2 regions of the Pseudoalteromonas sp. S1727 genome follow, and region 2 is predicted to be linked to the other one. Evidence: riboswitches for the same ligand, from Rfam matches in the RefSeq annotation. Region 2 holds a riboswitch; the other holds the start of a gene.
The links. Region 2 has a riboswitch for lysine ahead of lysC (lysine-sensitive aspartokinase 3). Riboswitches for the same ligand answer to the same signal wherever they lie in the genome.
Positions count from the first base shown of each region.

Region 1: another riboswitch for lysine. It lies ahead of dapA (4-hydroxy-tetrahydrodipicolinate synthase); the one in region 2 lies ahead of lysC (lysine-sensitive aspartokinase 3).

Region 1 covers NZ_PNDT01000048.1:11,088-23,388, forward strand. Annotated here, with positions in the region: gene acnB (bifunctional aconitate hydratase 2/2-methylisocitrate dehydratase) at 1-1,722, opposite strand, end outside; gene CWB85_RS12055 (OmpA family protein) at 1,945-3,003, opposite strand; gene CWB85_RS12060 (OmpA family protein) at 3,496-4,545, opposite strand; gene CWB85_RS12065 (protein adenylyltransferase SelO) at 5,019-6,428, opposite strand; gene CWB85_RS12070 (DNA-3-methyladenine glycosylase I) at 6,437-7,138, opposite strand; lysine riboswitch at 7,324-7,518, shown strand; gene dapA (4-hydroxy-tetrahydrodipicolinate synthase) at 7,652-8,536, shown strand; gene CWB85_RS12080 (2,3,4,5-tetrahydropyridine-2,6-dicarboxylate N-succinyltransferase) at 8,552-9,292, shown strand; gene CWB85_RS12085 (PLP-dependent decarboxylase) at 9,292-10,497, shown strand; gene CWB85_RS12090 (succinylglutamate desuccinylase/aspartoacylase family protein) at 10,503-11,624, shown strand; gene CWB85_RS12095 (phospholipase A) at 11,918-12,301, shown strand, end outside.
Region 2 covers NZ_PNDT01000019.1:41-12,341, forward strand. Annotated here, with positions in the region: gene CWB85_RS06115 (DUF4136 domain-containing protein) at 131-679, opposite strand; gene CWB85_RS06120 (Mks condensin complex protein MksF) at 855-3,656, opposite strand; gene CWB85_RS06125 (condensin complex protein MksE) at 3,656-4,201, opposite strand; gene CWB85_RS06130 (MksB family condensin complex protein) at 4,207-5,496, opposite strand; gene nhaD (sodium:proton antiporter NhaD) at 5,676-6,923, shown strand; lysine riboswitch at 7,038-7,209, shown strand; gene lysC (lysine-sensitive aspartokinase 3) at 7,287-8,690, shown strand; gene CWB85_RS06145 (4'-phosphopantetheinyl transferase family protein) at 8,667-9,413, opposite strand; gene CWB85_RS06150 (sodium-dependent transporter) at 9,566-10,888, shown strand; gene CWB85_RS06155 (biotin/lipoyl-containing protein) at 10,992-11,396, shown strand; gene CWB85_RS06160 (zinc-ribbon domain containing protein) at 11,402-11,881, shown strand; gene CWB85_RS06165 (IS1182 family transposase) at 12,099-12,301, shown strand, end outside.

The sequences.
Region 1 (12,301 bases), on a different contig from region 2:
GAACTCGTTGATCTTACCTTTCTTTTCAACCGTCAATAAACCTTCTTTTATAGCAAAGTAAGGGATTGCATGAACAAGGTCACGTAACGTAATACCCGCTTGCATTTTACCTTTAAATCGAACCAGAATTGATTCAGGCATATCAAGAGGCATAACGCCTGTTGCGGCTGCAAATGCAACAGCACCGGAACCTGCAGGAAATGAAATACCTAGAGGGAATCGGGTATGTGAATCACCACCAGTACCTACGGTATCTGGTAATAACATACGGTTTAGCCAGGAGTGAATTACACCATCTCCTGGACGCAGTGATACGCCACCACGGTTCATGATAAAATCGGGTAGTGTATGATGCGTGTTAACATCAATCGGTTTAGGGTAAGCTGATGTATGACAAAAAGACTGCATAGTTAAATCGGCTGAGAAGCCTAAACAGGCAAGATCTTTAAGCTCATCCCGTGTCATCGGGCCGGTAGTATCTTGCGAACCGACCGTGGTCATTTTTGGTTCGCAGTATTGGCCAGGACGAATGCCCGTTACGTTACATGCTTTACCCACCATTTTTTGTGCAAGTGTAAAGCCTTTATCAGACAGCTCAGTGATAGCGGGTACTTTAAATACATCCGTTGCACCTAAGCCAAGGGAGGTACGGGCTTTATCAGTTAAGCCACGACCAATGATCAGTGGGATCCGACCACCAGCACGAACCTCATCAAGAATGACATCTGATTTAAGTTCGAATGTGGAGATCACTTCATCTGTACCGTAGCGCTTCACAACACCTTCATATGGATAGATATCAATTTGTTCACCCATATTAAGTTCATCAACATTCAACTCAATTGGTAACGCACCAGAATCCTCCATCGTATTAAAGAAGATTGGCGCTATTTTATTGCCTAAACATACACCACCAACACGCTTGTTTGGTACAAACGGAATATCATCACCCATAAACCAAAGCACCGAGTTAGTGGCAGACTTACGGGAGGAGCCCGTCCCAACAACATCACCAACATACGCCAAGGGCAGGCCTTTTGCTTTTAATTCTTCTAGCTGCGTAATTGGCCCGACTTCACCGTCTTTATCTGGTTTGATACCGTCGCGTTCAATTTTTAACATTGCTAAAGCATGTAGAGGGATATCTGGACGAGACCAAGCATCCGGTGCGGGTGATAAATCATCAGTGTTTGTCTCGCCGGTTACTTTAAAAACAGTCACAGAAATTTTTTCAGCAACAGCTGGCTTGCTAGTAAACCACTGTGCATCTGCCCATGATTCAATCACTTGCTTAGCAAAGCTATTACCTGCTTTGGCCTTCTCTTCAACATCATAAAATGCATCAAACATTAATAGGGTATTAGCAAGGCCTTTAGCGGCGATTGGCGCAAGCGACTCATCATCAAGTAAATCAATCAGAGGGGCGATATTGTAACCACCAAGCATTGTACCCAGTAGTTCTACGGATTTTTCTTTTGAGATAAGCGGCGACGATGCATCCCCTTTAGCAATTGCGGCTAAAAAGCCAGCTTTAATATACGCTGCATCATCCACACCAGGTGGTACACGGTTCACCAGTAAATTTAGAATAAACTCTTCTTCACCAGCCGGGGGAGTTTTAACTAGCTCAATAAGATCAGCTGTTTGCTGAGCATCTAATGGCGCTGGTACGATACCTAATTCGGCACGTTCTTCTACGTGTTTACGATAATCCTGTAGCACAATATAGCCCTCTTTGGTGACGTGAAAGTATTTTGACGATTTATAATAAAGCTTTTAAGTATAGATTAAAATCCATCCTGTAAAGCAAAACATAATACTCACTATAAATTATGTGAATGTTAATTAAGGAAAACACCAATCACATGAATATTAATTACAACCCAGTTATTATCAGGCATAAAAAAACCCAGCATTGCTGGGTTTTTTTAATTTAAGATAGTATTAACGCTCTACTTTTACGCGTTCAATAACAGTTACATGCGCTTCAACACGACGGTTCTCAGCATGCGCTTCAGCCGTGTTTGCAGGGTTTTTAAGACGCTCTTCGCCTAAACCAACAGTAATGATACGTTTTTTATCAATACCATCTTCAATAAGACGAGCTGCAACAGCGTCAGCACGTTTTTTAGATAACCATTTGTTATAGTCAGCTTTACCCACTGAAGAAGTGTGACCTTCTAAAAGAACTTCAGTTCCTGGGTACTCTTTTAAGAATGCAACCGCTGCATCAATATCATCTAAGTATTTTTGCGATACTTTAGAAGTATTATTAGGGAAAGTAATTAATAAGCTCTTAGTTACTTCACGATCTTCATATAATGTACAACCAGTGCCATCTACAGCGTCAGTCATTGGTGTGTTTGCACATTGGTCGTCTGCATCTGGGATGTTATCGCCATCACTGTCAACTGGAGCAACAGCTACTGGAACAACAGCTGCTGTAGGAGCTGCTTCAACTGGAGCTGATGAACCTTGCTCACCAAAAATATAGCTAAGACCAAGCTTACCAGCAACATCAGTGTAACCACGGTCAAGTCCTTGGTACATTGTAGCTTCAGCGTTGAATGCAAAGTTATCTGTGAAATAGTGTTGATAACCAGCACCTAAGTTAGCAAACATTAAATTTTCAGTAATGTCTAATTGCTTAAGACCAAAAATACCATAGAAAGGGCCGCCGTTAATGTGGTAAAGACCATCAATACCTAAACGATCGCCGTCCATGCTCGTTGCAGTCATAGCTGGGTTTGAACTTGAGATATCAAAATCCATATCTGCATATTCTAAACGTGCGCTCCAGTAATCGTTAAAACGATAACCTAGCTCAGCACCCCAACCCGTTGAATCATCAACATTAGTACCAGCACTACCACGAACATTTTCCCATGATGCATCATAGTAATCGCCAAAAGCACCGATAAAGAAGCCTTCTTTTTCAGCCGCGAAGCTTGAAGCGCTAGTTGCAGCTAGTGCTAAAGCAATAGTAAGAGATTTAAGTTTCATGTTTCATTCCTTTCCATTAAAAATACCTAAAGGCCATTTGGCCAAACTCGCTCTAAGATAGATGATGACCAATTAATCCAAACTTAATAAGCCTATAGAAACTGAAATTTATAGTGAAGTCCAATAGGTTGGAACAACACAAAATACGACAATACCTATATCAATTCTTAACTCGCTAGATATTTCGCGAGCTCTCAAAATTATTTAACTCATTTCAAACTTCGACAAATTAATTGATTAACAATAAGAATACTACAATTATTTACGGCTTTATTACTTTAAATCAAGTTTAAATTCACTTTAATTAAAAGCGAAAAATGATTAAGTAGTCAAGAGTAACATCATACAGTGTTAGCCCGTTTACTCAAAAAGTAAATATTGGTAGGTATTTTAAAAGCAAAAAAAAGTCGACTTGAGTTAATCAAGTCAACTTTCTAAAAGCTAAAGTTGCTGAGTTAAAATGTTAAAGCAACTTTAGCTCAGTAAATAAAATTATTTGCGAAGAACTTTAACTCGTTCAACACTCTTAACCTGAGCTTCTACTCGGCGATTTTGTGCGTGAGCTTTAAGTGTGTTTGCTGTATTCAACAAACGCTCCTCACCATAACCAATAGTAGATACTCTTTCAGATGAGATGCCATCTTTAATTAGTACATCTGCTACATCTTGTGCACGTTTTTTAGATAATTGCATATTGTAATCAGCATCACCTACAGCTGAAGCATGACCTTCTAATAAAACTGATGTTCCATCGTTTTCTTTCATAAACGCGGCTAAATCAGCAATATCATCAAAATAGCCATTTGGTACTTCGGCAACATCGTGCGGGAATGTAACTAACAATGCCATTGTTACTTCTTTATCTTCATACAATGTGCAACCGTTATCATCAACGGCATCAGTCGTCGGTGTATTAGCACATTGGTCATCAGCATCGATAACACCATCATTATCACTGTCCATAGGACCCGCCACTACTGGCGCTGGCTCTACTGGCGCAGGTGCTGGACTTTGGTCACCAAAGATATAACTAAGACCTAATTTAGCACCAACATCTGTGTAGCCACGGTCAAGACCTTGATATAGAGAAGTTTCAGCATTAAAAGCAAAATTATCTGTAAAATAATGTTGGTAACCTGCACCCAGATTAGCAAACATTAAATCTTCATCTACAACATCAAGATTTTTCAAACCAAAGATCCCGTAGAAAGGGCCGCCATTGATATGGTATAGGCCATCAATACCGTAACGTTTTCCGTCCATACTTGTTGCAGTCATCGCAGGGTTTGAGCTTGAGATATCAAAATCCATATCAGCGTATTCTAAACGTGCGCTCCAGTAGTCGTTAAAACGATAACCGATTTCCGCCCCCCAACCTGTTGAATCATCAACGTTAGTGCCTGCACTGCCTCGGACATTTTCCCATGATGCATCATAATAGTCGCCGAATGCACCTATATAAAAGCCTTCTTTATCGGCTGCGAAACTTGAAGCGCTAGTTGCAGCTAGTGCTACAGCAATAGTAAGTGATTTTAATTTCATTGTTTCCTTCCCATTTTCACAATTAAAATTGTAGCTAAGTGACCCTAGCTCTTAACATTTAACCTGAGTACAAAGAGATTTGTTAATCATTACTTAACGAAAACGCTTGAATTGTGTTTTTGTCAACTAAAGTGGTTTTAATACAAACAGTAATAAGTATAGACGAGATAAAAGACTTTACCTAACCTACAGCTAAATCACCCAAACATAACACTAAAAAAACCTCCCATAGTCAGTATTTACAGTGATAAGCGCACTTTAGTACGCGTGTAAATTTTAAAACTCTCACGTGTATTATATTGGTTAATTTTAAATCAACAAGTAGGAAGCGTATTTATTTCTTATGAAAGATTAATGAATAACAGTTAATAATCAGCCTAAAGTAAGCAAAGTAAATATCTCCTCACAATAATGACTTACTTTCAGTGAGGAGCGATATAAATAGGAATATACTAACTCAGCGTGGTGCGTCATCAGGTACCACAAAATGTCTGATAATTTAGTTCATTTTTAGGGGCTAAAGTCCATGACTCTTTTACTTGGGATTGATATGGCTGTTGCAATGCATGCAAATATTCGTTCAATATGGGACTGTGCTGCTGCCGCGTAAAATCTTGTAAGATATCTTCAATAATATGATTGCGCGGGATCAATTTTGGATTCACTTTACTCATTATAAAGTAGCTGTCGGTAGATGTTCTTTGTAACCAACTCTGTGACCACGTAGTTAACTCTTGAGGTATATCACTATTACCTTGCAATGATTGCGTCAACGCATTAAAAGTATTGGTGTAATCAAGTTGGTGCGTTTTCAACAACGTTAGTAGCTCGGAAACTAATTCTTTATCCCCTACTTGCTCACCATCAAGTCCCAGCTTCTGCGCCCACATTTGGCTAAATGCATGATTAAACTGCTCAGCAAAGCCATTAATAATTGGGCTTAATAAGGCTACCGCTTGCTCATCATCGCTACTGATCAAAGGCATTAAACTTTCGGCTAAACGGGCACAGTTCCAATTTGCAATATTTGGCTGATGACCAAAAGCATAACGCCCTTGACGGTCTATAGAGCTAAATACGGTATCAAAATCAAACTTATTCATCATCGCACAAGGGCCGTAATCAATGGTTTCACCGCTAACTAGCGTATTATCGGTATTCATCACGCCATGAATAAAACCAACTCGCATCCAACTCACCACAAGGGCTATTTGTTTTTCAACAACCTTAGCTAAAAATGCTAAATAGCGCTCAGCGCCAGAAGTCGTTATTTCAGGATAATGTCGCTCAATGGCTAAATCAGCCAAGGCCCGTAAACCTGCAACATCTCCTTGTGTGGCTAAATACTGGAATGAGCCAACTCGAATGTGACTGCTGGCAACGCGGGTTACAATTGCTCCCGGCTGAGGTGGTTGTCGGTAGACGGTTTCGCCGCTGGCAACAACCGCCAAACAACGTGTAGTGGGTACGCCGAGTGCATGCATGGCTTCACTCATTATATACTCACGTACAGCAGGACCGATTGCACAACGGCCATCACCACCGCGTGAAAATGGCGTAGCGCCCGAACCTTTCAACTGAATGTCCCATAGCTGTTGCTCTTGATCTGTCACCGCCCCTAGTAAGTGTGCGCGACCATCTCCCAATCGCGGTGAGAAATGACCAAACTGATGCCCAGAATAACCCAGTGCAACAGGTTCTATGTTACTGTTACTTTGATTACCAGCAAAAATGTCTGCACGTTCAGCGCAGGCCACATCAATATTAAGCTGTTGAGCTAAAACATCGTTCCACAACAATAATGTGGGTGCTGCAACGACACTAGGAAAATCTGGTACTGCAAAATCATCTGCAATCTGGGTATAGCGCGCAACGAGTTTCATGGTATTCCTTAAGCTTGGGTTGTTTGTATGCCAACGCGGTTATCACCCACGCTGTACGCGAGAATTAAGCTTAGCTCTTGTAAACTTAAACCGCTTTGCTGTTGTAACTCATTAAAAAATGCTTGCGCCGCAGCTAGTGACTTTTTAGTTTGTAGGCCACCATCAATTATTTTATGCGCCCGCAAATAACTTTCTACGTCACGAGATAATAAAAAGGTATCTTTACCAAGAGCACGTAATGCATAAGGTCCTGTGTTACCCCCTAAACGTGCACCGTGCTTTTTTAAATATCCCCACAAACCAATTATGTCGTCTGTTGGCCAATCGGCAATAAATTGACTAAAACTACCATGTTCTGTGGCAACATCATGGATCATATAAGCGTTATGTGGAATGGTTTGTACTTTTTTAAAGTTACGCACAATTCGCTCATCACTGGCTTTTTGCTCGAGCATATCCGGTGGCATCATGAGTAACTTTTCGACACTGAAGTCCCAAAAAACGTCACGAAAGCCAGCCCATTTATTGTTGATCACCGACCAATAAAAACCACTTTGAAAAACCTTGCGGGTAAATTCTTCAAGCCATACATCATCAGGTAGAGTCCGTAATTGTATTGCTGTTTTTGGAGCCACAAGCAATTGCTGTAACATTGCTTCGCCACCTTTTCTCTGTGCCGCTCGTTGATATATATCTTGAAACTTTTCCATCATTCACTACCACTACTGTTATTAAGCTTACTGTAACGTTATTTACGTTGTAAAAAAATGTCAGGAGCACATTGCAGGGTAAATTAACTTAAAAATATCCATCCTTGACACCTAGACGGCTAAAATGCTTTAATCTCCGTCATTACCCCTATTTAAGGTGTGAGTTTTTCTTAAAACTTGCGCTGTGGGCTAGAAGAGGTGCGTTATTCAGGTAGCGTATGTGAGGAGCACAAAACTCCAATGATCATACGTGAGGGGAATTAACGCCGAGAAGTAACACTTTTTGTGAAGGGTTATTTCGGGCGACTGGGTTGAATCCCAGCGACTGTCACCAATAACAGCAACGCTGTTAATTTGTTTGGTGGAGAGCTTCTGGTCTTAGCATAATAAGGCCATTGCGCCCTATTGTATTAAGCCCATTCGCTCTTCGAATTATTAGTTCGAACGACGTTAATGCGGCTCCAATCATAAAAGCTTCCTTAACTCTTCGAATAATTTATAAGTTCGTGAGAGATGATCAACAACTTTAATTTAAACAACTACCCATTATGGACCGCGCTTGTCACCCCTTTTACAGATGCAGGCGACGTCGACTATGGCGTACTTAACCAGTTAGTTGCACAACAACAAGCAGCTAACAATGGTATATTACTACTTGGCAGCACCGGAGAAGGTCTTGCCTTAACATTAAAAGAGCAGCAAGCGATTGTTGAGCACGTATGCCAATTAGCACCAACCGTGCCACTGATGGTTGCCGTTGGCGGTATGAACCTAAAGCAACAAATTGCGTGGGTTGAATACTGCAATCAACTTCCTATTCACGGCTATTTACTTGGCTCTCCTGTGTATGCAAAACCAGGTGTAGTTGGTCAAACTCATTGGTTTGAAAGCCTGCTCAATGCCAGTAAGCACCCTTGTATGCTTTATAACGTGCCAGGGCGTAGCGCCGTTGCGATCCCTCCTGAGGTCATCAGTAATTTAAAAGATCATAAAAATTTATGGGCACTGAAAGAAGCCAGTGGCGACATAGCCAAATTTGAAGGCTTTAGAAAAGTAGCCCCTGATTTAGCAATCTTTAGTGGTGATGACGCGCTAATGCCTTACTTTGCACAAGCAGGCGCGAAAGGCTTAGTGTCAGTTGCTGCCAATGCATGGCCTGAGCAAACCCATGAATTTGTGAGACGTAGCCTTAGCGGTCAACACCCCAATTTATTTGCCGACTGGTCTCAAGCGATTCAAAGCTTGTTTGCCGTGGCAAACCCTATTCCCGTTAAAGTATTGATGCATTTACAAGGGCGTATTCGTAGCCCGTATTTACGTCCGCCTTTAACGCATCTTGAGTTAACACAAACTGATTGCATCAGTCATGCAAACAACACCATTTTATCTTGGCATTAAACACAGGTTTTTATAATGAGCTGGTTAGAACTATTAAATAATTTAGAATCGGGCGCAGTACGCGCAGCAACACAAGACGAAAGCGGCCAATGGCATGCAAATGTTGACGTTAAACAGGGCATTTTAGAAGCGTTTAAAAACGGCACTAATACTGAATTCCCAGGTGGATTTGTTGATAAACACAATTTAGCACCACAAGGTTTTACAGCCGATGCTGGCGTTCGTATGGTACCTGGTGGCTCAAGTGTACGCCGTGGTGCGCACGTAGCTAAAGGTACGATCATTATGCCACCAGCGTACGTGAATATTGGTGCATTTATTGACGAAGGCACTATGGTTGATAGCCACGCCTTAGTAGGTTCGTGCGCGCAAGTAGGTAAAAATGTGCATTTAAGTGCAGCGGTACAATTAGGCGGCGTACTTGAGCCAATTGGTGCAAGCCCAGTTGTGGTAGAAGACGATGCATTCATTGGTGCAGGCTGTGTGATTGTTGAAGGCGTAGTCGTTAAAAAAGGCGCTGTACTTGCACCGGGCGTGCGTTTATCAGCGACTATTCCTGTTTATGACTGTGTTAACGAGCGTCAACTAGATAAAGGCGAGCCAATTCCAGAATACGCGATTGTTATTCCTGGCTCTCGTCCTGCATCTAACGCCTGGGCGCGCGAACAAGGCTTGAGCATGTCATGCGCATTAATCGTAAAATACCGTGATGAACAAAGTGATGCGTCATTACTTCTTGAAGAGGTTTTACGTTAATGACCTTTTTGAGCACGCCAGTTAAAACCGCCATTGATGAGTTATCAACTCAGCTTGATACACCATTTTTTGTTTACGATCTTGATACCCTAAACACGCACTTAGCGCGTTTAGTGGCACAAACTGAAGTAAAACTTTGGTATGCCGTAAAAGCTAACCCGTTATCTAAAGTGATACAGAGCTTAGATAGCGCAGGTTTTAATTTTGATGTGGCAAGCAAAGGCGAACTTGAGCAAGTACTAGCACAAGGTATTAACAGCGAGCGCGTGCTCAACACTGGGCCTGCAAAGAGCCCAAAACAAATTAAACACTTTATTGAGCGTGGCGTACGTATTTTTGTGGCCGAAAGTCTCAATCAAGTTCGCTGGCTAAATGAGCAGGCGCTTGCTCAACAATGCCAGCTTCAGGTTTTACTACGCGTACAATTACGCTGGCCTGAGGGCGAAAAAAACCCACTGGGTGGCGATAGCCTAACGCCATTTGGCTTAGGTTGTGATGAATGGCAAGCACTCTACATTCATGACTACCCTGCACTTAACTTTGACGGCCTGCATATTTTCCAATGGGGTAATATGCTTAGCAGTGACAAACTCGCCGAGCTTTGGTCACAAATGGTCGCGCCATTACAACAACTCGCAGCTGATTTAAATATCAATTTAAAAGTACTCGATTTAGGTGGTGGTTTAGGCATTCCTTATACATTAGATGCCCCTACTCTAAGCTGGGACGCATTAATAGCAGCGCTTGCAAAAATTAAGCGTGATGCAGGTGTTGAACAATTATGGATGGAACTAGGCCGCTATGCTGTTGGTGAATGTGGTCATTACGCAACTCCAGTGGTTGAAAGCAAGCTTAATTATGGTCAACAGCAAGTGATTTTAAGTGGCGGAATAAACCACTTATTGCGCCCTGCGGTAACCAGCCAAGACTTCCCTGTGCGACTATTGCGTGAGTCAAACGCAACAACGCAAGCGATGAGTTTGTATGGCCCACTGTGCACAGCACTTGATTGTTTGGGTGAACACCAATTACCCAATGATTTAAACGAGCACGACTGGCTGGTGTTTAGTCAATGTGGTGCGTACGGCTTTACCGAAAGCATGCCGTACTTTTTATGCCATGAACTTGCCGCCGAGTACGTTTTACAAAACGGTGAGCTTCACTGTATTCGTCAAGCAGAAGATGCCAGCTACTATTTAAGGTAATTGATATGAGTATTACAACAGCTATCAGCCAAGAAAACATCGTAGTTGGTGAAGTTGCAAACGGCCTGCCACTCACTATTCCTGTTTATCGCTTAAAAGGCGATGGCAGCGGACCAAGTGTGTATGTGCAAGCCAACATGCATGGAGCAGAAGTACAGGGTAATGCGGTTATTTACCAGTTACTCGAACAACTTAAACACCATAAACTTAAAGGCGATATTACCTTAGTCCCGTATGCTAACCCCATTGGTTGTAATCAAAAATCAGGGGAATTTACCCTTGGTCGCTTTGATCCAATTACCGGCACTAATTGGAATCGCATGTATCACTGCACTAGCAAGCTTGCAACTGAGTTTGCCGAGCAATACGCGGATGCCGATGATCAGACTTTAAAAAGCGCCTTTAAAGCAGCACTTATCGATGAAATAGATCAGCTATTAACGGGCCCAGCTTACCGTTTAACCACTGGTAAACGTATTGCCCTGAATTTGCAAAAATTAGCTCATCAGGCTGATATCGTTCTGGATTTACACACCGGCCCAATCTCAAGTCAGCACTTGTATTGCCCAGATTACGCCAAAGACAGTGCCCGCTATTTTAATATTCCCCACGTATTGTTTATTCCAAACGACTTTGATGGTGCAATGGATGAAGCCAGTTTTTGCCCGTGGTGGCAGTTAACTGAAGAATTAGCAAAGCAAGGCCGTAAGTTTAATGTGCAGGTTGAAGCGTTTACCGTTGAGCTTGGCAGCCAAGAAAAAATTGATTTGAGTGCCGCTCTCGATGACGCAAATAGCATTTTAAGTTATCTAAATTATAAACAAGCATTCGTCGATGCACCGTATCAACCAAAAATGATGAAGCGCTACGGCTGTAATTTAAATGATTACCTTGCTTACTATGCGCCTATGGGCGGCATGGTTGAGTATATAGCGCCACTAGGCGGGTATATTAAAGCCGGTGAGCCGATTGCTAAAGTGCTACGCATGGAGCGCTATTTAAGTGAACAACCTTTGCAAACACTAACACTTGATTGCGATGCCATCGCAATTTTGCACTTTGCTTCAGCAAGCGTAAATCAAGGCACTGAGCTATATAAGTTTTTTACCAACGTATTTGAGCTTTAAGTTACTTCCCATTGAAAGCTCAACCCTTCTCATTGCGTGAGAGCACGATTATCCAATTGGAAAACGTGCATTGAACAGGCGGCTTCGGCCGCTTTTTCTTTGTATTTATGATCGAAAAGCGCCACAATCACGTAAGTTCAGTAGCAATTCACTGATATTCAGTTACAGTCAATAGTGGATAAATTGTAAAAATCGCAATTTTCAATATTTCTATGACACTGAAATTAGTTAACTTTAATTTATTCGAAATACACAATAGCGACTCTCTATTTGATTTTATCAAAGGAATAATAATGACTTGGCACTATGGGATCTTATTCACTGCACTATTATCAAGCACCGCATTTGCGCAATCAGAACCGGCAACAAAAACCAACGAACAAGATGATGAGCTTGAGCTGGTAAAACAATGTATTTTAAACGAGGCAATTGGCGGCTCTGACGAAATGACACTAGCGCAATTACGCGAAAAATGCTCATCATTAGAGGAAAGTAAGCAAGTAACAGCACTGGATAAACGCAAAGCGCGTGAAGAAGTCAGCCAAAAAAATCGCAATGTGATCACCCCACATAAACGCAATTACATTTTACCGCTGTCGTATGTTTCTAATCCTAATACTAGGCCATTTAGTAGCTTAAATGAACTATCTGAGGACAGCGATGGCGAGCCACTCGAT
Region 2 (12,301 bases):
CGCTGTTAGCGCTTTATTTAGCCCGCTAGAATGGTTAAATATTTAAGCCGATTGGTATAAGCACCTAAAATAAAATTTTGGCACAAAAAAGCTCACCAAACAGTGAGCTTTTAAAATTATTTATAGCAGATTATTTTGCAAGTTTTTCAGGCGGGAAGCCAGAAAGAATTGTCGCTACGGCTTCTTTTACTGCTTCGTTACGCTCTTCTGGAGATTGTTTCTTTTGTAAACGACCTTCACGAGCACCACGCCATACTAGTTGATTTGAAGCACGGTCAACAACATCAAGTACTAAAGTACCTACATCATATTCACGCGTTGTAGTTTGCGTGTTATAGCCCATCCCCCAATAGTTCCACTGAGCGCCGTAACCAACGTTAAATGTATCCACATCAATTTTTGTATCTACAGATGCATGGTAGTTAAGTAATACGTCGGCAGTAGTTGTGTCTGCTAATGTCATACCTTGCGCTTGCAATTGGGTATTTACCGCTTCACGAACACGCTGCTCCATTAACGGACTAATTTGATAGTTACCCGCGTTTGCTAATGTCGCTTGTGGAAACCAAGCAAATGTTTTGTAGTTGCTAAAATCAACTGATTTATCATAATCAACATCAGGTGTTTTTGCACAGGCTGCTAGCATAAGGACTGCTACGGCAATTAGTAAGTTTTTCATGGTGTTTGCTCCTTGGCAAAATATATATAGCTATTTGTTTGATAACATAACATAAAAATAATTCAACTTAATATATTTTTACTGCTATTTTTCAAACTAAGTTCAATAAAATATAGCAATAGCAACTAAACTGTCAGTTTAGTTGCAGATTACTGAATAGTGAATTAACTATGCCCTATATTTCAGTATTTTTAGTGAGAGAGTCATGCTCCACTTCGATCCAATCTTTCTCATCCACCCAGTTTTGAGCACCATCTTTAACTGAGCGAATGGGCACAATGTAATCACAACTAATTTGTGGTTTCACTGAGGCGAATATTGGCACAAAACCAAAGCTTAGGGCTGTTTCAATAATCGCTTTTTGATTTTGTGGATCGATGTCTGCGGCTTCATCAATGTATATAGGTATACGGTATAAGTTTTGTTCTTGATCACTTAATAAATAGCGAATAAACAGCATACCGCACAATAATTTAATGGTGATCCGCGTACCATTTGAACCGGCTGAATCTATTTTTTCAAAATGCTCAGTTTCACCAGCTCGATTCACCACTTCAAAACGGATATCAAATAGATCAGTCAGGGTTAAACCGGCTTTATCAGAGGCAAGTTTAATTAAGTGATCTTTCGCTTCGTTTACTGCCGTTTCGCTATAGGGTTCTTGGCTGAGTAAATCCAAAGTATCACCTTGCTCAAATTGGCTTGAAGTACTGATGATCGTATCAATGCTATCAACCAACATTTTGCGGGGGATCACGTTAATTTTAAACGCTTGCAGGTTAGATATACGGTGCTGACTAATACCTTTGTTAAAGCTGTTCATTTCACGACGTAGCCTGTCTAAATCTTCACGTAGGCCTTTAATCGTGGCTGCAACTTCGGTAAGGGCCACACGGGCTTGGCGTTCAACAGCATCGCGTTCATTATCAATATTGTGAAATGCACTAATGAGTTTTTGGTATTTACTAAATTCGTCATTTTCGTTGTCAAACTTTGTGATACCGGCATTATAAATATGCAAATAGGTATTACGTACGTTGATATCAAAATTACGTAGCTCTTGGCAGTCCTTATTAAAGTGATGTACTAAATCGCTTAAGTTATCAAAGTCGATCTGAATATCGATCATATAAGGCGTGACTTTTCCGCTGTATAAATCAAGCGTATGGTCGATTCGCTCCGATTTAACTTGGCGCAGACGATCCGCTTGGCGTGATATAAGTTCTTTTTTAGACTTTATTATTGAGCGTCTATCTGCAATTGAGCCACTATTTGCTTGAATATCTTGCAAGTAATCATCAACTTGCTCGCGCTCTGCTAGTAATTGCTCTTTTAGCATGGCTTGTGCATCAATGGATTGCAGCATCACTTCAAATTGTTCAAAGCGTTTAAGCGCGCTTTCGGCACTGATTAGCTCATCATAAAGTGTATCTTTTTCTTTTTGCTTCTCAGCCACATTGGCCGCAACGTCTCGCTGTTGCTTAAATTCTTGCAATGAATTTTCAAGAGCATTTAACTGCGCTGTAAGTTGCTCTTTATTTTCGCCACTTTGCATTTGTACTGGTGAGAGCTTTTTCAGTTTAATCGTTGCGCCGGGTAGGGTGAGTATGCCGCCTTTTACGTTTTCTGATAATTGCTCTAAAAACGCACCAAAGGCATCTTCGTCGGTAATAGTAATATCACCGTTGCTGGTGGTTGCAAACGAGAGAATATCAGGGTTTAAAATACGCGAAATTTCTTCGACTTCTTTGAGCGATAAATCCTCGCGCATACGCGTAAACAAATTAAACTCAAGGTTTTTAAGTTGCAGCTTTAAGCTCTTAATTTGTTTTTGCGTTTCACTAATACGGAAATCAAGAGTGTGTAAGCTTTGCCCTTGAGCACTATTAATTGAGTGTGAGAGTGACTCATAATCTTGCTTAAACTGAGCAAGGCTGACTTTTAGCGTGGCTTTATTGACTAGTTCAAACTCGGCTTTTAAAGCATTAAAATCTAAAAACCATTGCTCAATTTGAGTTTGCTTACGTTCAATATCACGAGATTGTTGTACATACAGTTGTTGTTTTTGTTCAAACTCGTGCTTTTCCTGTTCAATGTCTTCAAGTGCCAGATTCAGATCGTCTAGTTGAGCTTGTTGATAAGTATCAAAATCAATTAGAGCTTGATCTATTTTAGGCGCATAAGCCGCTAACTTACCTTTTAACACTGTTTGGTTTTCAAGCATTGATTCAAGTGCGCTAATTGGCTCTTGCATTGACTCAAGGGCTTTTAATTCACGCTTTGCACGGTTTACTTTATCGAATGAACGACGCCACACTTCATAAAAATCGACCTTAGAGTTTGACATATGGCGTTCAAACACACGTAACATAAAGCGTTTTACATCGGCTGCGCCGAGCTTATGTAAGTTCAAAATACGGCGGAAAATTTCTTTATAGATGGCTGAGTCTTGCACATTGTTGAGCGGGATCATTTTTAAGTTAATGTCGCCATCAAATGGCGTTGCGCCGCCAGTCAATAGGGCATTCAGCTCTTGGGCCTTAAGCTCAATCGGATTAAACCCTTGCTCTTTTAAGTGATTAAACAGCTTAGTGAACTTAATGATGGTTTTGCCTTGTGTATATTGCTCAAGGTCAAGTTTGCCTTGATAACAAAAAAACTGATGGGCGTAACCGGCAATTTTACCAAGCCCTGCCACCCCAATCACCACAGGTCCGTGGGGCAGATCGGCTTCGAGTAAAATATAAGATTGATCAGATGAAAAATAAAACTTACGGGTTTCGTCTAAATCATGGCCGTCCCATTCAGTGAGGCGTAAATCATTAATAAGGGGAAACTGTAGGGCGTTTATGACCGAGCTTTTACCGGTATTGTTAGGCGCACAAATTGAGCTGCTTTTATCCAGTGGAATAACACACTTGGCGTAACCTGCGGTATTTAATAATGCCAACTTACTGAGGCCGTATAGGTTTTTCATTATTCGTCCTCTCCAATATAGGTTTCTTCATTTACTTCCATTAGGGCATCAATATAGCGATAAATAGGGGCTTGTAGCATAAAACCAGTTTCGACTTCTCGGCTCAGGCCCAAACGTACCATACGTAAGTACACGTCTTTGCGTAAGTCAGAGCCAGAGAAAATCTCAAGCTGATCAAACAAGTGTTTATTCATTTGCACTAGTGTTTGCATCAGTTCTAAATCGCTTACTTCGTCAAATAAAGCGCGCATTGGATCTTTACCTGAGTTGGCGTAGTGCTCAATTAAAATGTAAATAGTTAGGGCAATTGCACGGGATATCTTGCCCATGTTTGGCGTGCTTTCATCACTGGCAAAATAGTAAAAACCACGGCTGTCGTGTTGTAAATCATGGCCTAATGCATTAAATAATGCGCGGTAGGCATCAATTTGTTGATCAAGCTCTTGCCACATTACAGTGTCTTGCTCGCTGATGTGATAGCCGGTGACTAATTTTTTATTAATCGCTTGTAGATGACTTAGTTCATCTAAATTTATTTGTGTCATAACGGTTACTCATTCCCTGTGTGTGGTGATACAACAGGCTTAGAATCAATTGGTTTGGTATTAAAAGGAAACAGTGAAAAATGTTGACCTGCGATTTTTACGCGCATTTTTTCATCGCTTTGACTGATTTCAATCTCACTGTCGCTGACCAGCTTTTGATATAAAAACAGCATTTCGTCAGCTTCAAGGTCGGGGTAGCTTTCCCCTAAAAAAGCCAATAATGGCTGTGGCTTTTTACGCTTAGAATTGAAGCGCTTTTTAAAGTTCGCTTTTACATTGTGGTAATCAGGAATATTAGGCGTTACAAAAGAGGGCACGTCTTGTTGATCGGGCAGTTCATATTCACTGTGTTCAAACTCAGCGAGTGCGGCCATGTAAGCAATAATATGGCGTTGTTGCCCTAATGAAAAGCGCTGTGTGTCAGACACAAAATGGGGCTGTACCGCAGTGAGCATATTATCAACGCCATTTTTGCGTACTAAACCGAGTACCTTAGCGGCTTGACGAGTGATCATATTATTACGGCGTAACTCTTCGCGCAGTGGCATTAACATATCAGCGCTTTTACGTAAGCTTTCTCGACCAACAAGGTGCATCTCTAAAATACGGGTGCGCAATCGCTCCAGCATACGTTTGTCTTGATAGGCTTTACCGCTGCGTTCAATACTTTCTATTTGGCTGCTTATCTGGGATTCAATAGTATTAAAACAGGCATGAAAACTACCGCGAATATCCACCATTTCTAGCATCGGTTCAATATATTCGTCAAAGGCTTCAATGACTGCTTGGTAACGTTTTTGCAGCGATTGAACAGCGTTATTCGCTTTAGCTTGTTCAACAATATTTAAAATTGCATTTTCATTGTGAGCAAATAACTTCATTATTTTGCGCACCCGATCATCCATAATGCGACTAAAGCGGCGCATTTCGTCGTAGTCTTCAATATTACCCGCATTATCTAAGCGATCGCCTAATCTGGCTAAATCGTCAACCAACACAGTGATCTCTTGTGCTAAACCTAGATGCTCTTCTTGTAATAAAAAAGTAGCAAAGTCTGCGATCGCACGGTTAATTTCTAGCTGCGATGACTTAGCTAATGGAATAATAATATCTTGGTTTAAAAGTCGGTTGGTTTCTTTGTATATGCGTTCATTTGACCATGTTGGCTGTTTTTGTTTGATCGCATTTTGTACGTCTTTTAGACTGAAGTCGGCCATTTTAAAACGTTTAAATAGCAGTTCTAACATTCCCCAGTGCTCTGTAAGGGTATTTAGCAACTTTTTAGCTGGGATCATAAAACTCCAAAAATCCTAATTTATACTGTGTTAGCTAATTTTTAAGCTCACAGTGATTAGTCGAATAAAAGTAAATTTACAATAGTTTTACACAGTCTTTGGTGCTAGACTGCGCGCCGTGTCGACCTGCGGCATATAGCATACAATTTTTACATTTTTATAAAGGTTGTTCAAACACCATGGTAACTACAATTATCCTAACCCTGATAGCGTTAGCATTTGTGCTCATCGTTATAGAGGATATTATCCATGTAAACAAGGCCAAAACCACGCTTTTCTTTGGTACTTTATGCTGGATTATCTTATTTATCTCGCCGCTCAACGGGGAAAGCCCCGAAAATGTACAACATCAACTTGATCACAATATTTTAGAGATTGCCACATTATGGTTGTTTTTAATGGCTGCAATGACCTTTGTTGCCTATTTAAACTCCAAAGGTTTTATCCAAAATATTGTGCACAGAGTCATGCCCAGTGCTATAAGCGAACGCAAGCTGATGTTTTTGATTGGTGGCTTTTCATTTTTATTCTCGTCGATATCAGACAATATTACCGCTACATTAATTTCGCTTGCGGTGGTTATGTCGTTAAAACTCGATCCGAAAAAGCTCATTAAATATGCCACCTTAATTATTTTTAGCGTGAACTCCGGTGGTGTATCACTGATCACCGGTGATGTGACGACATTAATGATTTTCCTTGATGGTAAAGTCAGTATTGCTAACTTATTGTTACTGGTCGTGCCGGCACTTGCAAGTGTGGCGTTGCTGGCGATTATGCTGTCGTTTGGCTTAAATGGTGCTGTTGAGTTCACCAAACAAGAAGAGCGCCGTATTGAAAAAACCGATATCACCATCGCGGTTATTTTCTTATCAACTATTATCGCTACACTGACTTTCAGCGTACTTTACCACGTACCGCCGTTATTAACTTTCCTCTTTGGTTTATCGTTAATGTTTTTAGTTGCGCAATTCTTAATGCGTAAAAAAGACGTAAATAAAAAAATCATCGATTATATCCGAGAAATAGAATACGACACTTTGCTGTTCTTCGTCGGTGTGTTGTTACTCGTAGGGGCGTTAAAAGAAGTGGGCATGCTAAGCAAGTTCACGCACCTTTATGAGTTAATGCCAGCGCAGTATGCGAACTACCTAATGGGTATTTTATCAGCCGCAGTTGATAACGTACCGCTGACGGCTGCATTACTTAAAGCCGAGATTGTGATGAGTCCGCAGCAATGGCTATCGTTTACTTATGCAACTGGCGTAGGTGGCTCTATGCTAATTATCGGCTCTGCGGCCGGTATTATTGCTATGAGTAAAGTAAAAGCGCTCACATTTATGAGTTATTTACGTATGTCTGTGTATCTATTAATCGCGTATACAGTCGGTTATATTGGCTCATATATAGCAGGTAGCTTGATTTAATAGCTTTTATTATTAAAACAACTTGACAGCTAGACGTCTAAACGATAACTTTCAAAGCCCACTTTATGTGGGCTTTGTTATTTTAATTGATAATTAGAGAATGCAATTAATCTAACATTCAGAAGAGGTGCGGTATTTAGGTACTTAATGTGAGGTGACGACTGCCTACGACCATTAAGGAGGGAAATATTCGCCGAGAAAAACAACTGCACGTCACAGTGGTTTTTCGGTTTATGGGGCTGAATCCTCAAAACTGTCACCAATTAGGTGGAGAGCTTCTGGCAGTGGACTTTTCTTATCGAGCACCCCCTTGCCAAGTTCTTCTTGTTTTATCGTGGTATGATTGCCACAAAAGGAGACGACATGAATACCCAATTAGCTGCTAATAATGAACAACAGTCAGCGAAAAATCAAAAATCAGATATCGTAGTAGCAAAATTTGGCGGCACCAGTGTGGCTAATTTTGATGCAATGAGCCGTTGCAGTGAAATTATTGTAGCCGATAACAATGTACGGGTAGTGGCAGTTAGTGCCAGTGCTGGCGTGACCAACCACCTAGTAACATTGTGTAAAAATGATATCTCATGTGATGAGCGCGCTGAAAATATTGCCGGCGTAGTAGCGATTCAAGACGCGATTTTAAATGAGTTGTCACTTGATGCTGATTTAGCTCATGGTTTTGAAGAAACACTAAAAGCATTTAAAGCCTTAGCAAGTGAAGGGGTTAAATCAAAACAACAACAAGATGAACTCCTGAGCTTTGGTGAGCGTTTATCATCGTATTTATTTACCCAAGTGCTGCGTTTAAATGGCTTAGAAGCTGTTCGTTTTGATGTTCGCCAAGTGCTTAAAACTGATAGCCAGTTTTCTAAAGCAACGCCAGATGTTGCAGCAACAGCTGCGGCAGCAAGAGAGCATTTAATTCCGCTTTTAAAAGATCATGTTGTAGTTACTCAAGGTTTTATTGGTAGTGACGCGCATGGACAAACAACCACGCTTGGCCGTGGCGGTTCAGATTACAGTGCGGCATTATTAGCCGAAGCAATCAACGCGAAAAGTGTTCATATTTGGACAGATGTAGTGGGTATATTTAGTACTGATCCCCGTTTATGTGCCAAAGCGACTCCGATTGCGCGTTTAAGTTTTGATGAAGCGGCTGAAATGGCGACCTTTGGCGCTAAAGTATTGCATCCTGCAACTATTTTACCTGCGAGCCGCAGCCACATCAGTGTATTTGTAGGTTCAAGCCGTGAGCCGGAGCGAGGCGGTACCTGGATCGAACGTGAAAAATCACAATTACCAGGTATTCGTGCTGTTACGCAACGTAAAAACCAAATTTTGTTAACCCTAAAAAGCCCTGAGATGTTACTAGCAAGTGGCTTTTTAGCCCGTGTATTTACTATATTAAGTGAGTTTAATATCTCGGTTGATTTGGTAACCACCTCAGAGATAAGTGTGGCAATTACGTTAGATAATGCGCCAAATGCGTCGCGCCCTGAACTTGATCAAGAGTGTTTAGACAAGCTTGCTGAGTTTTGCCATGTATCGGTTGAAAACAATCTTACACTGGTGGCACTGATTGGTTCACAAATTCAGCTACAACAGCAAGAAGTGAACCTAATGAACGTATTAAGTGATTTTAATATCCGCCTAATTTGCCACGGCGCAAGTAAACATAACTTGTGCTTTTTAGTTGAGCAAAGCGAGTCAGACTTAGTTGTCCAAGCTATTCATAGTCGTTTATTAGAAGCTCAGCACGGCGCGTAACGAGTCAATAGAATTTACCACAGAGCACTGCCAGTCAGTGCTCTTTTCACTTACTACACTAATATCAAACTCATTATATTGGCAGCTCACCGCCGCTAAGTTTGCTTGCGTCAGCTCAGTAAATACATTGGGGCTTAAGAGTTTGGCAATGGGCCGAGACGTAGCTTTCGCCAGCGCTTCTTTTAAAGTCCAAATTCTAAAAAAACGCTCAGCGCCTTGGTATTCATTTTGCGTAATTAAATTGACCTCATCGATATGATAAAAATGCTTAGCGAGTTTTTCAAACGGGCGCTGTAAGTTTATTTTTTCAATATCAAAGCCAAATTGAATTCGGTCGATATTCAATGCCGCACCAACAAAACCATTTGAGTGCGACAGGCAACTACTTATTACTGTGCTACTACCCGCTATATGGATGAGTAATTTACTACTAGACTCGTCAAATTCAGAGCTTAGTTGATTTGCAGGTAGAGTGGTAAACTCAGGGAAACTGCGTTTTACCAAATACTTAAGTAATAACCGTGTTGCTAAATACTCTTGCTTTGCTTTATTACTCTTACGGCGAGTGAATACCGTAAGTTCAAAAGGGCTTAATAATGTGTTTAGATTGAATTCATCAACATTTAATAACTGAGCATCAAATAACAAAATTGTTTGTGTATTGAGTGACTGTACAGTGTGCTCAATGATATCTAGTTGCTTTTGAAAGAATAACGCAGGCATAAAATCCACAATTAAAGTGATAAAAGAATAAATATGTTTATATTTTGTGCGGTTGTGCACGGGTTATTTAAGCCAAGGCAAATTTATTACTCACTGACTGTGAAATATGGTTTAATTCACAACAATGAAAATAATAACAGATTTGTAGATGTATGGCACAATTGCGTGATGGTTTTCAAAGCCGCCTTGGCTTTGTTTTAGCAGCGTCTGGCGCTGCGGTTGGATTGGGTAATATTTGGGGATTTCCTACGCAAGCGGCGAATCATGGCGGCGGTGCGTTTTTGCTGGTTTATTTTATTGTTATATTTTTATTGGCTCTGCCTGCTTTATATACTGAATTATATTTAGGTCATCAAGCTCAAGCTAATCCGGTTAAAGCGCTTAAAAAAGCATGGCAAGCTCAAGCACCAAATGTAGGCGCCGCAGCAGGTTATTTAGGTTTAGTGGGCGCCATTGTCATGTTGAGCTTTTATTCAATCGTGGCCGGTTGGATGCTAGCCTACGCGCTTGAGCCAATAAGTACATTCTTAGGCTTTAATGAATTAAGCCTGTTTCTACAAACTGACTCGATGGCACGTAATTTTATATTTACACCATTGATGCTGCTCCTCACCGCGAGCATTATTCTCAAGGGGGTTAAGTCAGGTATTGAAACCTGGTCACGCCGTTTAATGCCACTGTTATTAGTATTACTTGTGGGGTTAATTGCCTATATAGCAACCCTTGATGGTGCCAGCGAAGGTTTTGCAGCCTATTTAGTGCCTGATTTTAGCCAAGTGCTCGAGCCAAGCTTAATTATTGCTGCAATGGGACAGGCGTTCTTTTCGCTGTCGTTAGGCGTGGGTTGTATGATGATTTATGGCTCATATTTACAGCCTGATGCGAATTTACCACGCTTAACAGCCTCGGTTGCCTTGCTTGATACCGGGGTGGCATTTTTAGCGGGCCTATTAATTATTCCAGCTATTTATGTAGCGCAGCATAACGGCGTACAAGTATTTAGTGATGGAAAACTAGTGGGCGAGGGGCAGTTAATTTTTGCAATTTTGCCGCAGTTATTTAACACCATGGGTGAAGTTGGCTTGTTAGTTGGCTTACTGTTTTTTGTATTAATGTCGATTGCATCGCTGACTTCAACAATTTCATCAACCGAAATACCTGTCGCCTTTTTAGTTGAAAATCATCAAGTTGAACGTAAAAAAGCCACTTTCTTAGTGAGCTTGACGGTTCTTGCTGCTTCATCGCTGATTATCTTTAACTTTGATTGGTTATTTGGCTTAGTGATCATGGTGCTTACTCAGTACCAATTACCATTAATGGGGCTATTTTACTTTATTACCGTAGGGTGGTTATGGCACCGCGGCAATCAACTACATGAAGCAGCAACAGGCATGCGTTTTTGGTTTGCACAATACATCCGTTTTGTATGTCCGATACTAATGACCGCGGTATTCGCCAATGTAGCATTTGGTTGATAATTTAGCCGTCAGCCGTCAGTTTTTTAGTTTTAAGCGTTAGACTATAAGGTATAAGAGAATACACGCAGCGTTAACGCTGCGTTTTATTCAAGGAGGAATTATGAACATAGATGTGAAAGTACCGGTCTTTCCAGACTCAATACGCACAGCAGACATCGCAAAGCTTTATGTTAGTGAAGGTCAGCTAGTCTATGCCGGTGATGTGCTATTTGATGTTGAGACTGAAAAAGTCGTTTTAGAAGTTATGGCGGATTACAGTGGCATTATTGAGAATATAACGATTGCCAATGGTGATGCCGTTACTGGCGAGCAAGTTGTCATGACTATAAAACAGCTTGCCGACAGCGAACTGCCAGCACGACCCACAGCTCAACAGCTTCCACCGCGAGTAGACGGCTCAGAGAAAGACGCTATTGCTTCTCCTTGGTTGGCTAAACTAAATAAAAGTTTCATTATTGCTCTAGCAGTCGGCGCTTTAGCTATCCTTTTTGTGCTTGGGAAATAGCTAACATGACCAAATATGTAAGCCACCCACTATATGGCAGCGAGCCAATTCCTTCAGGTAATAGCTATACAAAGCAAGAAATCGATAATGCCCATTGGCGCTATAAAAGTGTCCGCTGTTTTCCAGAAACAGCAATTCCCGCAGCAACCGAAAAACAAAGTTACAGTGTATATCCAAGGCAACTCTACATTGATATAGAAGAGAACTGTGTTGATTGTCACAGAGCATTTATATTTTTTGCGAAAGAGCAACAATACTGGTTTGAACAATTAAAATTTTGGATTGATGCACATGCGATTAAGTGCTTTGAATGCCGAAAGAAAACCCGTGCAATAAACCGGCTGCAAATTAGCTATGCAAACTTAATCATTAAAGAACATCGCACGCCAGAGGAAACCCAATTGCTCAAATCCAGCGCGCAACAGCTTTTTGATTTAGGCGTGATCAACAAGGTAAATAAACTAAACGCTATTCGTAAAATGTAAGTATTAGTAGTTGAGCCTTAACTTGAACTGTCAGATTTGATCAGCAGAAATCAATCAAATCTGAGAGTCGCATTTGTGTCCAGACTGTGTGAAAACTCTGATCACCTTTTGGTCTAAGTATCTGCTGCTTATGATCGATTAATCTATACATTTAGTTCACTTAATATACTGATATTTATATAATAAGACTATTGATTCAGTCGAGGGTTGAGGCAATATGTCAAAGTTTATAAGCGGTGAAAGTCGTGACCAATCAACGTTATTTCCAGAATCGTTGGAAGATTACGTCAGTGAAGATAATACGGTCAGAGTGATTGATGTTTTCATTGAGGAACTAAATCTAGCTGAATTGGGGTTTAAAGGATTAACCTTAAAGTCCACAGGCCGCCCTAAGTATCATCCAGCCACACTATTAAAGCT